DNA from 2 places in the Nonomuraea sp. NPDC050404 genome. Region 2 is predicted to be linked to the other one. Evidence: riboswitches for the same ligand, from Rfam matches in the RefSeq annotation. Region 2 holds a riboswitch; the other holds the start of a gene.
The links. Region 2 has a riboswitch for cyclic di-AMP ahead of AB0I81_RS05075 (CHAP domain-containing protein). Riboswitches for the same ligand answer to the same signal wherever they lie in the genome.

Region 1 (6,960 bases), on a different contig from region 2:
GACGACCCGCCTCGCCCGGTTGGTGAACTTCTCAAACATCCCCTTGCTCCTCACACAGCGGTCGATCGGTCCGGGTGAACCCGATTTCGTCCTCGCGCATGCTAGTGGCCGCGGATTGCGTGATCTTCGGGTGCGTGAGCGGCGCCATGACGATACATACCGCCGAGCCCCCCATCCCGTACGGACGGTAATCGGCAATCTCACCATCCGGTCAGCCGGGTTACCGGACCCGTTTCGCGCTATGAGACGCTGTCTCCACGAGCCCGCCTCGCATTCGCGCACTTGCACGTGCACGGGAATCTCAAACCGGCGCACACAAGCGGCGTCGGCATTGTGCGTGGATGCACGGTAGAAGCGCCCTTTGTGGGAGAGGTGCTCACACTTGCCGCTTATGCCCGGCTTGTCGCATCCGCTCGGCCGAGGTTTTCCGGCACCGGCGGAACCGTACGGCGCCGGCGTTTCGAGGGTGGCGCGCCCGCCGGGAACGGGTTTCGCGTCGATCGGGCGCGGGTTTCAGCGGGTTTCATGGGCGGCGCGCCAGTCGGGATCGGGCTTAGCGCCAGTCGGGATCCCGGCTTAACTGTTACAGCGTGTGAAGGGCGGCGCGGGGTTAACCGCTTGCCGGATTTCGCCATGGCCCGTTCCACGGGGTACGGGGAGGCGTCGGTGAAGTCACAAAAGCCCGTGCCGCAAGGGCAATGTGGGCGGCCGCCCTGTCGTACGGGCCGAGCGTACGTTGAATGGGGCATGGCCGCCACACACGGCATTCCGCGCACAGAGCGCGACGCCATCACATATGTGACACCGGCCCGGAGGAATCGGCGCCGCTGATGAGCCGGGACGTGCGCCCCAAAACGCCCGCATATGGGCGGCGCCTCAGGAGATCATCTTCCGCGGCTCCCCGCATTCGGGAACGCCACAGAAACGATCATGCGCTTATGGCGGCCGCCGGGGTCCAAGGCGAACATCATAAGCGCATGGTCGGGGACGGCCCCTTAGTGTGCGGCTTCGTACTTCTCCACGACGGTGGAGGCGATGCGGCCGCGCTCGCTGACCGGCAGGCCGTGAGCCTTGGCCCACTGCCGGATCTCGGAGCTCTTCTCGCGGCTCATCGCACGGTTGCCGCCACGGCCGCGGCGACGCGTGGTCACGGCGCCTGCCCTGCGCGCGGACTGCACGAAAGGCGTGAGAGCGTCCCTCAGCTTCTTCGCGTTAAGGTCGCTGAGGTCAATCTCATAGGAGGAGCCGTCAATAGCGAAGCTGACCGTCTCATTGGCCTCGCCCCCATCGAGGTCATCGATGAGAATCTCCTGGATCTGCTTGGCCATGTACGCAATCCTTTCGCGGAGCATTGTTTCATTCGCCTGCCCAAACATATACCCGGAAAGGCGTGGAGACAATTCAGCGCTACGGGGATTCGGCTGACTAGCCGATCAGTTCTGCGCCTCGGGCTGATCCTCGCGGTTTCGACGGCCCGCCACGGCCTCGGATCGGAGCAGCTTCACTACGCCAAAGATGAAGGCGCCACCCACCACAGCAGGGGGGATGAGCGCTGACAATACGTCTGTTAGGGCTTCCATTCGGCCTCGCCTCCACGGCTGACGGGGTTTCCGGGGGCTCATTAAGCGCTGAGCGTGACCCGGTGGGCGGGCCCCCGCATGACACGCAGGCGACAACCACCCGTACCCGACCATAGCGGCACACAGATGCCCTGCGTGTCGCAGGGGCGCCAACATCCGGCAACCCGGACGCCCCACAGCCTAATGCCAGTCTCTCCAGGCTCCTTACCGGATCAAGCGAAAATTTTGCGTAAAGGCATCGCCCCAGGCGGATGGCTCAGCGAAGATCTTTTACGACGCGCGTTCCGCCCAGCCGGTCGTGTGGACCGCGCTCGAGCGGCTTGTCCATCAGGATGAGCAGCCCCACGCCGAACAGCAGCATTCCGGCCAGCAGATTGACCACCGGAATGCCCATCAGCATCACGGGAGCGGGATAGACGAGCGTGCGTTTGAGCAGAACACGGGGCGGATGGTCCCCCGGCGCCAGACGAATCCTCATGATCGCCTTACCGAACGTCCGCCCGTGCCTGGAATGCGCCCACCAGTCGTAGCCCGCATAAGCCAGCCCTGCCGCCAACCACGCGAAGACGCCCGGCAGGCGCCCGCCGAACACCTCCGCCATCCCGACAGTTCGGAAGAAGCCCCACAGCGCGATGAACAGAATGTAATAGAAGACCCCGAAGACGAGCGCTTCAATCAGCCTGGCGGCCAGCCGTTCCCACCATTCCGCGGGCTGCGGGCCGGACCACGGCGCCGTCCCGGCCATAACTCCCACCTCGCGTCATCGGCGGCTCGGGTCTCTAACCATTTCTACAGAACCCGCGGACATAACACAGGGGCCGGCGGGAAGCCGGCCCCTGTTTTGCCCGGAGAAGACTACTTGATCTTCACCACCACGGTCTTCGCGAACTTGTCCGCGAAGGTCTGCTGCAGCGGCTTGTCCCAGAGCTGGGAGGCGCCGTTGAGCGCGTAGGCGACGCCCGCGATCAGGGTTCCGACGAGGGGGACCCAGTAGAAGATGTAGCCGCCCACCGTCACGAGCGCGCGCTTGAGCGACACGTCGGTCGCCAGGCCGTCGGGCTGCACGTGGCCGCCCACCTGGACGACCTTGATGCCCATCACCATCTTGCCGACCGTCTGGCCCTTCATCTTGACCAGCAGGAAGTCGTAGGCGATGTAGACGATGGTCACGACGATCGAGACGACCAGGTAGTACAGGAGCCCGAAGGTCAGACCGGTGGTCAGCCCCGTGATCGAGCTGTAGGACGGGTACAGCGGCGTGAGGGCGAGCTGCACCACGAACATCACGATGCCGAAGATGACACCGTCGATGATCCTGGCCACCAGGCGCTGCCACCACTCCGCCAGCGGCGCCGGCGCCCCGGGCGGCTGCACGCCGACCGGCTTGCCGTAGGGCTGACCGTAGCCGGGCTGCTGGCCGTAGCCGCCCTGCCCGTACTGCTGCGGCTGCTGGCCGTAGCCCTGCTGACCGTACTGCTGCTGGTCATAGCCGGGCTGCTGCTGACCGTAACCGGGCTGGGCGTAGCCGGGCTGGGACTGCTGCTGCTGCCCATAGCCCTGCTGCTGCTGGCCGTAGTCGGGCTGGGACTGCTGCTGCTGTCCATAACCCTGCTGCTGGCCGTAGCCCTGCTGCTGGCCGTACTGGTCCTGCTGGCCATAACCGGGCTGCGACTGCTGTTGCTGACCGTAGCCCTGCTGGCCGTACTGGTCCTGCTGGCCGTAGCCGGGCTGCGACTGGGGCTGCTGCCCGTACTGGGGCTGCTGGCCGGACTGCGGCTGCTGGCCGTAGCCCTGCTGGCCATAGTCCGGCTGCGACTGCTGCTGCTGGCCGTAACCCTGCTGCTGCTGTTGACCGTAGCCCTGCTGACCGTACTGGTCCTGCTGGCCATAGCCCTGTTGCTGCTGGCCGTAGCCCTGCTGCTGGCCGTACTGGTCCTGCTGGCCGTATTGGTCCTGCTGGCCGTAGCCGGGCTGGGACTGCTGCTGCTGCCCATAACCCTGCTGGCCATAGCCGGGCTGGCTTTGCTGCTGGCCCTGCTGCTGGCCGTACTGAGGCTGCTGGCCGTAGCCCTGCTGACCGTAGTCGGGCTGGCCCTGCTGCTGTCCGTACTGGGGCTGCTGGCCGTATTGGGGTTGTTGCTGGCCATAGCCCTGCTGCTGTCCGTACTGGGGCTGTTGCCCGTAGGCATCGTCCGCCCGGTAGCCGACCACAGTGACGTCGGGGTCGGGCTCGCCGGGGTGGCGGCCCGCGTTCTGCTGTCCGTAGGTGCCAGGCGCAGAATTCTCGCCGGATTCGTCCTGTGGATACGGCGGCTGTCCGGTGCTCACCGTGTCACCTCGCTTCGAGTGCGCATGTGGCACGTGTCAGGACACATGCCTGTGCTGCCCAACGTATCGACATAGGTATCAACAATCACCTTTCCATCGGGTCGAGGTCCGCGTCACCCGATGGCAGATGGAGCAGCATGCGGGTGTTGCCGAGGGTGTTCGGTTTGACGTGTTCCAGGTCAAGGAACTCCGCCACGCCCTCGTCGTACGAGGCCAGCAGTTCGGCGTACACCTCGGGTGACACCGGTGTGCCCTGAATCGGGCTAAAGCCATGCCTCGCGAAGAAGTCGACCTCAAAAGTCAGACAGAATACACGTCGCAGACCCAGATCCTTCGCGTGCTGTATCAGCGCTGAGACGATCCGATGGCCGACACCCATGCCACGGCACCCGGGATCCACGGCCACGGTGCGGACCTCTGCGAGGTCCTCCCAGAGCACGTGGAGCGCGCCACAGCCGACGACCTGCCCGCCCCGTTCGGCCACCCAGAACTCCTGTACGTCCTCGTACAGCGTCACAGTGGCCTTCTTGAGGAGCCGCGGCCCCGCGCCCGCGTCGATGTCCATCAGCCGCTTGACGGCCCGCACATCGAGCGTGCGGGCACGCCGGACCACCACCGCGGTCTCGGGCGCTGTCAGTTGTTCGGCCACCTGCTCCATGGCACTCCAGAGTACAGATGTCATTACGGCTCGGCCCTAACTCCCACGTCTCGGCCCATCCTGTTACATCTCGTGGCCATTTGGGCACACACGCCGAGTGCCCGGTGGAAGCGGGGACAAAGAGGACACACGCACCGTTCTGCCCGCCGTGGCACGAGATCACCTTGTGACCCTTCGGTTGTGAAACCTCTACAGACTCGGCAGTTCCGGTTGAGCACGAACCCGGAGTGCATTAGTGTCCAGCGACGATGTTCCCCGCGTGTCGCGCGCGGGGAACACGCCCAATTCTCGCAAGAGGAGCCGGGGAACCGCAGGTGACGACCTCCCGCCGCCACCAATGGGGTGAATCCGAATCCGTTCGGTAGGGCTGCTCCGGCCCGAACCCGTCAGCTAACCCGGTCGGCGTCTATGAGAGGAGCTTGGTTGGTGAAGCGCACGCACAACCGTGGGGGAAAGTCGGCGGGCGAGCACGCCCGCTCCGGCGAACGGGCCCGGCGGCCATACCGTCTGGGTGTAATAAGTGTCACAGTCGCCGCGCTCCTGATCGCCTCCCCTTTCGGTTCCGCGTCCGCCGACCCGAAGCCCTCGTTGCAGAATCTCGCCAAGCAGGTCGAGAAGATGCACACCGAGATCGAGACGCTGTCCGAGCAGTACAACGGCCAGCGCGAGAAGCTCAAGACCGCCAAGAAGTCCTCCGACGCCGCGCAGAAGGTGCTGGCGACCAGTGAGGCCGATCTCGAGGCCAAGCGCTCCAAGGCCGCGCTGCTGGCCCAGAACGCCTATATGACGGGCGGCCTGGGCAGGATGCTGGCGTTCACGGTCGGCCAGGACCCCGAATCCTTCCTCGACCGGGCGGCCACCACGTACGTACTCGAACAGGAGCAGGGCGAGGAGGTCAACCAGGTCGCCAAGGCCAGGGAGGCCGCCGAGCGCGCCAGGGCCGGCGCCAAGGAGCGCATCGAAGAGGTCCAGGAGCTCGTGGACGAGCTCGGCACCAAGCGGGACAAGATCACCAAGCTGGTCACCAAGGTCGAGAGCAACCTGTTCAAGCGGGCGCTGGGTGAGGCCGGCCGGCCCGGCACCCGGGCCACGCGAGTCAACCTGCCGATCGCCGGCGACGGCAAGGCCGCCCAGGCCGCGCGGTGGGCGCTCACGCAGCAGCTCAAGCCGTACGTCTGGGGCGCCGAGGGCCCGAGCGGCTACGACTGCTCCGGCCTGGTCATGGCGGCCTACCAGCGGGTGGGCATCTCACTGCCGCACTACACCGGCAGCCAGTGGACCGCGGGCAGGCACATCGACCGCTCCGAGATGCGCCCCGGTGACCTGGTCTTCTTCTACAACGACCTGCATCACGTGGGCATCTACCTCGGGGGCGGCATGATGGTGCACGCCCCGCAGACCGGTGACGTCGTACGGATCGCCGCCATCGGCAACCGGCCCTTCGTGGGAGCGGTGCGCATCGCCGACTGAGGCGACCCAGCACGACCAAGCACCGCTCATCAGGACCCGGGCACGTTCCACGCCCGCCGCTGCTAGATCAACTGGCGGCGGGCCGCCCACGCCACGGCCTCGATGGCCGTGGCCACACCGATGCGATCGCAGATGCCCCGCAATCTACGGCGTACCGTTCTTCCGCTGATATCCAGCCGTCTGCCTACCCGGTCGACCGTGACTCCCTTTGCCAGCTCCGCCAGCAACGCAAGATCCGCATGGCTCAACTCAACACCTTCAGTGAGCACATCCATCGGGAGCCCTCCCCCCCAACAGTGAACTTGGGCCTCTCAACCGGGCCAAAGTCGCTCCTCGCAGACGGTAAACGCATCGTGGAAAGGTCGTCAAGCGTGACAATCGACGTACTTGACGAGCGCTATTGACATGATCCGATATATATGGCGTACTCGCGATATGTCGGACCTGATCACCGCGCGATGAACGATCACATCGCCTCCTCCAGCACGCCGGATCCGGCGGCGATGAGCGCGGCCGACGTACTGGGTTTTGATCCATTCGATCGTGAATTTCTGCGTGATCCTTATGCCCGCTACCGCGAGATGAGCTCACGCGGCGCGCTGTTCCGCACACCCGGCGGACTGTTCGTCGCCACCACGCACGAACTCTGTACGGCGCTGCTCCGCGACCCCCGCTTCGGCCGCGGCACCACCCTGCCGAACGGCGAAGACCCAGGTCAGCCCGTCGCCTCGTTCCTGTTCCTGGACCCGCCCGACCACACCAGGCTGCGCGCCCTGGTGAGCAGGGCCTTCACCCCGCGCATGGTGGAACGCCTGCGCCCGCGCGTACGGGCCATCACCACCGAGCTGATCGCCGGGCTGGAGGAGGAGACCGACCTGGTGTCCGGTTTGGCCTACCCACTTCCGGTCATGGTGATCAGCGAGA
Region 2 (6,960 bases):
ACATCGACACCGCCGCCGGATACCACAACGAGGAGGGCGTGGGGCGGGCCGTGCGCGAATGCGGGCTGCCGCGCGAGAAGGTGTTCGTGACCACGAAGCTGGGCAACGCCGACCACGAGCGCGCCGAGGCGGCCTTCGAGGAGAGCCTGTCCCGGCTGGGCCTGGACTACGTGGATCTCTACCTGATCCACTGGCCGGTGCCGGCGCGGGGCACGTACGTGCGGGCCTGGCGGGAGCTGGAGAAGATCTACCGGAGCGGGCGGGCCAAGGCCATCGGCGTCTCCAACTTCACCGTCCAGACGCTCACCAGGCTCATGGACGAGACCGACATCACGCCGGCCATCAACCAGATCGAGCTGCACCCGTACCTGCAGCAGCGGGAGTTGCGGGCCTTCCACGAGGCCAACGGCATCCTCACCGAGGCGTGGGGCCCGATCGGGCAGGGCAAGGGGCTGCTGTCGGACCCGGCGCTGACGGTGCTGGCGGGCAAGTACGGCAAAACGCCGGCGCAGATCGTGCTCCGCTGGCACCTGCAACTCGGCAACGTGGTGATTCCCAAGTCCGTGACGCCGGCCAGGATCGCGGAGAACATCGACGTCTTCGGCTTCATCCTCGACGGTGAGGACATGGCGGCCATCGGCGCTTTGAACAAGGGACAGCGGCTGGGCCCGGATCCGGAGACGTTCGCCTAGTGACTTTTGTGGCGGAAGTTATTCATGTGGCGAGTGGCGGGTAATCCCTTTACATACCCACATGACCGGAATTTTACGTTACCGGATACGATCTGCCGCGTGCGAGATTTCACATGGGGAATAGCGGCGACCGGCGGCATTGCCCGCGTCGTGGGCGCCGCGATCGTGGCGGAGCCGGGAATGCGGGTGGCCGCCGTCGGTTCGAGGAACCTGGTCAGGGCGCAGGCCCTGGCGGCGGAACTGGGGGCGGCGTCGGCGTACGGGTCCTATGAGCAGTTGTGCGCCGACCCGGCGGTGGACGCCGTCTACGTGGCCACACCGCACGCCCAGCACCTGCCGGTGGCCGCGGCGGCCATCGCCGCGGGCAAGGCTGTGTTGTGCGAGAAACCGCTGGCCGCGACCCTGGACGACGCGGAGAAGATGGTACGCATGGCGCGCGAGGCGGGCGTGTTCCTGATGGAAGCGATGTGGATGAGGTTCAACCCGCTCATCCGGCTCCTCGCGGCCGATCCGCGCTTCGGGGAGATCCGCTCCGTGCAGGCCAGTTTCGGGTTCGCCGCGGCCTATGACCCGGCGCACCGGCTGTGGGCGCCGGAGCTGGGCGGGGGCGCGCTGCTGGACCTGGGGATCTACCCGTTCGGGCTGGCCCAGCTCCTCCTGGGCATGCCCTCTGACCTGCGCGTCACCGGCTCGCTGGCGCCCACGGGGGTCGATGCGGAGGCGGCCGGGGTGTTGCTCTATCCCGGCGGCAGACACGCTCTCGTGGCGACCTCATTGCTCGGGAATTACCCCAACCAGGCCAGTGTTGTGGGCAGGCAGATGCGGGCGGACATCCCGGCGCCCTTCTGGGCCCCGCAGCGAATCATCCTCACCGGTCCATCCATGGACCCGGAAGAGCATGTGCTCGATCCGGCGGACAACGGATACGCCGGAGAGCTTCGCGAAGTCCGCGCCGCCACGGCCGAGGGCAGGACCGAATCCTCGATCATGCCTCTTGACGAATCCCTTGCCATGATGGGGCTTCTGGCCGACGCTCGCGGGCAAATCGCTTAGCCGGGCCTTTATGGATTTGTAATCCTCTTGCCTCATGTATTACCTTATGAGGCGTCTTGAGACATACGTCCGGTTTGTCCCGGCTATGTCTGACCATCGCACGAAAGATCGCAGGATAGTCCTGTGACCGCTGAATCCGCCTTCGGGCGGAACCGGGGACCCATGTCCTTTGGGGTGAATCGGCATTCCGATGCCGTAGGGCAGCTTCCACGCCCGAACCCGTCAGCTAACCCGGTAAGCGGCATGGAAGCAAGGAGTAACCCCCTCGATGGCCAAGCATCGCATCACCGCTGCCAAGAAGAGCATCGCCCGCGCCGCGCTCGGCGCGACCGTCCTCGCCTCGGGCCTCGGCGTCAGCGCCGGCGCGGCCCAGGCCGACACCGCCACCGGCGTCGCCGCGGCCACCGCCGCCCGGCACCCGGTCACGGCCGTCGCCGCCCACAAGGCCGGCACCGACGACCGTACCGAAACCAAGATCAGCGCCACCGCCGAGCAGGTCCTGGCCCTGGCCAAGTCCCAGGTCGGCACCTCGGAGAACGCCAGCGGCGGCGGCACCAAGTACCAGGACTGGTACGCCGCCTCGCAGCGCGCCGGCGAGACCGTCGCCCGTGACGGCGGCAACCGCAACGCCTACCTGAACGCCGCCTGGTGCTCGATGTTCGTCTCCTGGGTCGGCGAGCAGACCGGCGCCCGCCCGCAGGTCGGCTGGGACGCCTACACCGTCTCGCACGCCAAGTGGTTCGCCGCCAACGACCGCTGGGGCACCGAGGCCAGGCCCGGCGCCGTGGTCTTCTTCTCCTGGGGCGGCGGCAAGAGCCTGAGCGACATCCAGCACGTCGGGTTCGTCGTGAAGGACAACAAGAACGGCACCATCTCCACGGTCGAGGGCAACACCGGCAACGGCAAGGTCGAGGAGCGGATCCGTCCGAAGTCGCAGGTCGTCGGCTACGGCTACCCCGAGTACGCGGCCTGATGGGCCCTGCTTGAGAGGCTCCCTGCCTTCCGTGTGACCACGAGCGCGCGTCCCCTTCCGGGGGCGCGCGCTCGCCGCGTTCCAAGCGCGCGTCCCCTCAAGGGCGCGCGCTTGCCGCGTTCCGGGCGCGCTTTACCGTGTTCCGCGGCGGGACCACGTGCTCGCCGCGTTTCACCCAGGAGGTCAGCCCACGGCCGAGACCTGGCCGCGGAAGGTGCGGCGGTAGGCCGCCGGGGTGGTGCCCAGGGCGCGGTGGAAGTGTTGCCGCAGCCCGTCGGCGGTGCCCAGGCCCGAGCGCTCGGCCACCGCGTCGATCGTCAGGTCGGTGGTCTCCAGGAGTTCGCGGGCCCTGGCCAGCCGCTGCTGGTTGAGCCAGCGCAGCGGGGTGGCGCCGATCTCGCGCGCGAAGTGCCGGCCGAAGGTGCGCAGGCTCATCCCCGCCCGCTGGGCGAGCTGGTCCATGGTGAGCGGCTCGTGCAGCCGGGCCAGCGCCCAGTCCAGCACCGGGGCGAGGCTCTGCGGGGCGGGCACCGGCCGTACCGGGGCGAACTGGGTCTGGTCCCCCTCCCGGTGCGGGGCGACGACCATGCGGCGGCCCACCGCGGCGGCGGCCGCCGTGCCGTAGTCCGTACGCACGATGTGCAGGCACAGGTCGATGGCGGCGGCCGTGCCCGCGCTGGTCAGGATGTCGCCGTCGTCGATGTAGAGGGCCTGGGCGTTGACCCGGACGCGGGGGTGGCGGCGGGCCAGCTCATCGGCGTACTTCCAGTGTGTGGCCGCCTCGCGGCCGTCCAGCAGCCCCGTCGCGGCCAGGACGAAGGCGCCTGAGCAGAGGGAGGCGATGCGGGTGCCGCGGGCGTGCGCGGCGCGCAGCGCGTCCACCAGTTCGGCCGACGGCTCGTAGCCGACGTCCATCATGCAGGCCGGCACCACGATCAGATCCGCCTCCTCCAGGGCCTCCAGACCGTGCTCCGCCTGCATGCGCAGGCCGCCGGGGCCGCGCAGCGGGGCGCCCGGCGGCTCGGTGGCGCACAGGACGAGCTCGTAGCCCTCGCCGTCGAAGACCGTGCACGGCACGGCCAGCTCGAACAGGGCCGAGGGGTTGAGTACGGTGACGGCCACGCGGAGCGGTTCAGTGCCCATGGCGTAAATCTAGCGCATCCTGACGTTTCTGCCACTCGTTCTTCGTCGCCGCAGGTCGGAGTATGGGTTACATGCATCGACCACTGATTCTGGGCGGCGCCGCCGCCATCGCCGTGACCTTCGGCCTGGCCCGTTACGGCTATGGGCTCTTCCAGCCGCGCCTGGCCCGCGAGTTCGACCTGTCCATGTCCGTGGTGGGGCTGATCGGCAGCGCGACCTACGTCGGCTATCTCCTCGCCCTGCTGCTCGCCGGCATCCTGGTGGCCCGCTTCGGCCCGCGTCCCGTGGTGGTCGCGGGCGGCGTCTCCGCCACCGCCGGGATGACCCTGGTGGCCTTCGCGCAGGGCCCGGCGATGCTGACGGCCGGGCTCGTCCTGGCCGGCACCAGCTCCGGCTGGGCGTGGACGCCCTACTCCGACGTGGTGGACCGGGCGGTTCCCGCCGGGCTGCGGGCGCGTGCCATGGGGGTGCTCTCCTCGGGTACGGCGTTCGGCGTGGTGGTGGCCGGGCCGCTCGCGCTGCTCGCCTACGGCACGGGTTGGCGGCTCGTCTGGCTGCTGTTCGCCGCGATGGCGCTGGCCATGACGCTGTTCAACGCCCGGGTGCTGCCCACCGGCACGCACCGCCCGGCGCAAGGCGGCCCGCGGGTGGGGCTGCGGTGGTTCGCGCGCCGGGCGGCGGTGCCGCTGTACGCGACGGCCGTGGCCTACGGCCTGGTCGGGTCGGTCTACTGGCAGTACGCGGTGACGGCCGTCGAGGACGGCATGGGCGACGGCCGGGCGACCGCGCCGCTGTTCTGGACGCTGATGGGGCTCGCGGGCATCGCGGGCGTGCTCGTCGGGCACGCCATCGACCGGCACGGGCTGCGGCGGGTGCACGCCGGGATGTTCGCCGGGCTGAGCGTGGCCGTGGCGCTGCTCGGGCTGGCGCCGGGGTCGTTGCCCGCGGTGATCGTGTCGGCGGTGTTGTACGGCCCGCTGTTCATGGCCGGCTCCGGGCTGCTGTCGTTCTGGAGCTACCGGCTGTTCCCCGACCGGCCCTCCACCGGGTTCAGCGCCACGGTGGCGTTCCTGGCGGCGGGCACGATCGCCGGGCCGGCGGTGCTGGGCTTGGTGGCCGACGGGTACGGCCTGCGGGCGGCGTTCCTGGCGACGGCCGCGGTGTCCCTGCTGGCCCTGCTCGTCCGGCCGCACACCACCGGGGAGGCCCGGCCCGCGCCGAGCCCCCGCCGCGGCCGGGAAACGGTCTCCTGCGGCGTCTCGAACTCCGCCTGACGCGGCCCTTCCCGCCTCACTCGACGCGAACGTCCCCGCCTCTCCGGGCGGGGACGTCGGCGCGTCTCTTGGCGGAGACGTCCGTGCGTCTTTCGGCGAGGACGTCCGTGCGTCACTTGGCGCGGGCGTCCCCGCGTCGATCAGCCCACCGCATAGGCGCGGGTGATGGTCTGTGTGAGGGTGGTGCCGGATTTGCCGGTTACTTCGGCCCGGAGGGAGACAAATCCCGCCTTATCGGGGTTGGTCAGGGTCGCGAGCCAGCGCTTTCCCTCCGCCCGCACCCGTACGGGACTCCACGTCTTGCCGTCATCGGCGGACATCTGCAACCGGACGGCCTTGACCGCCCCACCAGGCCCCTCCGTCCACATCGGCAGCCGGGTCCGCGAGCCCGGCCTGGCCCGGCTGAGCTCGTCGAGCCCCTCGGGGGCGTACCGCATCGCCATCAGCGGCAGCGGCCTGCGCTGAGAGGTGCCCGCCGACCTGAACGTCCAGGTGGCCGCCACTTCGGTGGACAGCGTCGAGTACGGCACCTGCCTGCTCATCGCCGTGCTCAACTTGTACATGGCCGCCCGTGCGGGCAGTTCGGCACGCAGCTCACAGGGATTGGCCGTGGCACACTGCGACAGTTCGGCCTTCGCCAGTTCCTGCCCGTCACCGGTCAGGGTCGCCGTGCCCTTGGCCGCGTCGTCCGCCCCGCTCCTGCCCGCGCCGCCGTCCGCGAACAGCGTCCCGGCCGCGAACGTCAGCTCATTCCCGCTGCGCCCGCCGGCGGGCGCGGCGGGCCCGGTCACGGCGGCGTTCCAGACGTCGTCCGCCCCGCTCGGGCCCGTCACCGTGGAGTCGCCGACCGAGAGCCCGCCCTCCCAGACCGGTCCGGCCGTCCGGTGGTAGGTACGCGTGCCGGGCAGCTCCACCTCATCCCACGACAGCAACACGGAGAGCCTGCCGTCGCCGAACCTGAGCACGGACGAGGGCGTGCCCTTGGCCGCCACGCCGGCTCCCCGGTAACTGGTCCGCACCGTCTGCAGCTCCTGCCGCCTGACGTCGTACACGGGATTCTCCGGCAGGCCGCCGCGGTGTTCGTGGGCCAGGTCGTAGAAGCCCTTCCACTGGGTCCTCACCAGGAAGTTCAGGCTCTGGTCGCGTACGGGTACGACGTACAACCCGTCCTTCACCACCCTTGACGTCAGCGTGGCCACCGACCACGGCCCCCTGGCCAGTTCGATGTCCATGCCGGGCAGTTGCGTCGCGGCCGGGTCGTCCAGGGTGACCCGCATCGGCACGCCCTTCCGCGCGTCCACCGTCACCTCCTGGTCGGCGCCGTCCACCCGCACCGGAGTGTGGGTGACGGTGATCCCGTTGCCCTTCTGGGCGATGTCCGCGTAGAGCTGGTAGTCGCCCTCGGGCAACCGCTTCCTGGCCACCCCGCCGGCGAACTCCAGCAGCCGGACGGTGCCCTTCTCGGCGTCGTAGAGCTGGGCGTAGGCGTCCACGGGCTCTCCCTTCCTGTCGAGGGCCCGTACGGTGACGTCGTAGGACTCGGGTTCGACGAACGCGCCGGCCAGCGTCCTGACCACGGTGGTGCCCGCGGTCGCGGTGACGGTGCCCGGGTGGTCGCCGGTGGGTTCGTCCTTCGCGTCGATGGTCACCTCGACCGAGGTCTTTCCGCCGGCGGGCACCTCGACCTGCTTCGCGGACAGGCTCAGCACCTGGCCCTGGGTGGTGAGGTCGAGGGTGACGGGACTGTCGCCCGCGTTGGTGTAGGTGATGGTCCTGGTGGCGACGCGGTCACCGGAGGCGTCCCAGGGGAAGGCGGCCCAGAGGT

Region 1: another riboswitch for cyclic di-AMP. It lies ahead of AB0I81_RS40620 (NlpC/P60 family protein); the one in region 2 lies ahead of AB0I81_RS05075 (CHAP domain-containing protein).

Annotation. Positions count from the first base shown of each region.
Region 1 is NZ_JBFAKB010000018.1:152,162-159,121, reverse strand. It holds partial or broken gene AB0I81_RS40645 (Clp protease N-terminal domain-containing protein) at 1-39, opposite strand, end outside; gene AB0I81_RS40640 (Lsr2 family protein) at 996-1,328, opposite strand; gene AB0I81_RS40635 (RDD family protein) at 1,837-2,325, opposite strand; gene AB0I81_RS40630 (RDD family protein) at 2,436-3,908, opposite strand; gene AB0I81_RS40625 (amino-acid N-acetyltransferase) at 3,994-4,566, opposite strand; cyclic di-AMP (ydaO/yuaA leader) riboswitch at 4,835-4,986, shown strand; gene AB0I81_RS40620 (NlpC/P60 family protein) at 4,993-6,036, shown strand; gene AB0I81_RS40615 (LuxR C-terminal-related transcriptional regulator) at 6,099-6,311, opposite strand; gene AB0I81_RS40610 (cytochrome P450) at 6,495-6,960, shown strand, end outside.
Region 2 is NZ_JBFAKB010000001.1:1,156,892-1,163,851, forward strand. It holds gene AB0I81_RS05065 (aldo/keto reductase) at 1-692, shown strand, start outside; gene AB0I81_RS05070 (Gfo/Idh/MocA family oxidoreductase) at 792-1,745, shown strand; cyclic di-AMP (ydaO/yuaA leader) riboswitch at 1,864-2,001, shown strand; gene AB0I81_RS05075 (CHAP domain-containing protein) at 2,014-2,718, shown strand; gene AB0I81_RS05080 (helix-turn-helix domain-containing protein) at 2,902-3,861, opposite strand; gene AB0I81_RS05085 (MFS transporter) at 3,933-5,135, shown strand; gene AB0I81_RS05090 (S8 family serine peptidase) at 5,276-6,960, opposite strand, start outside.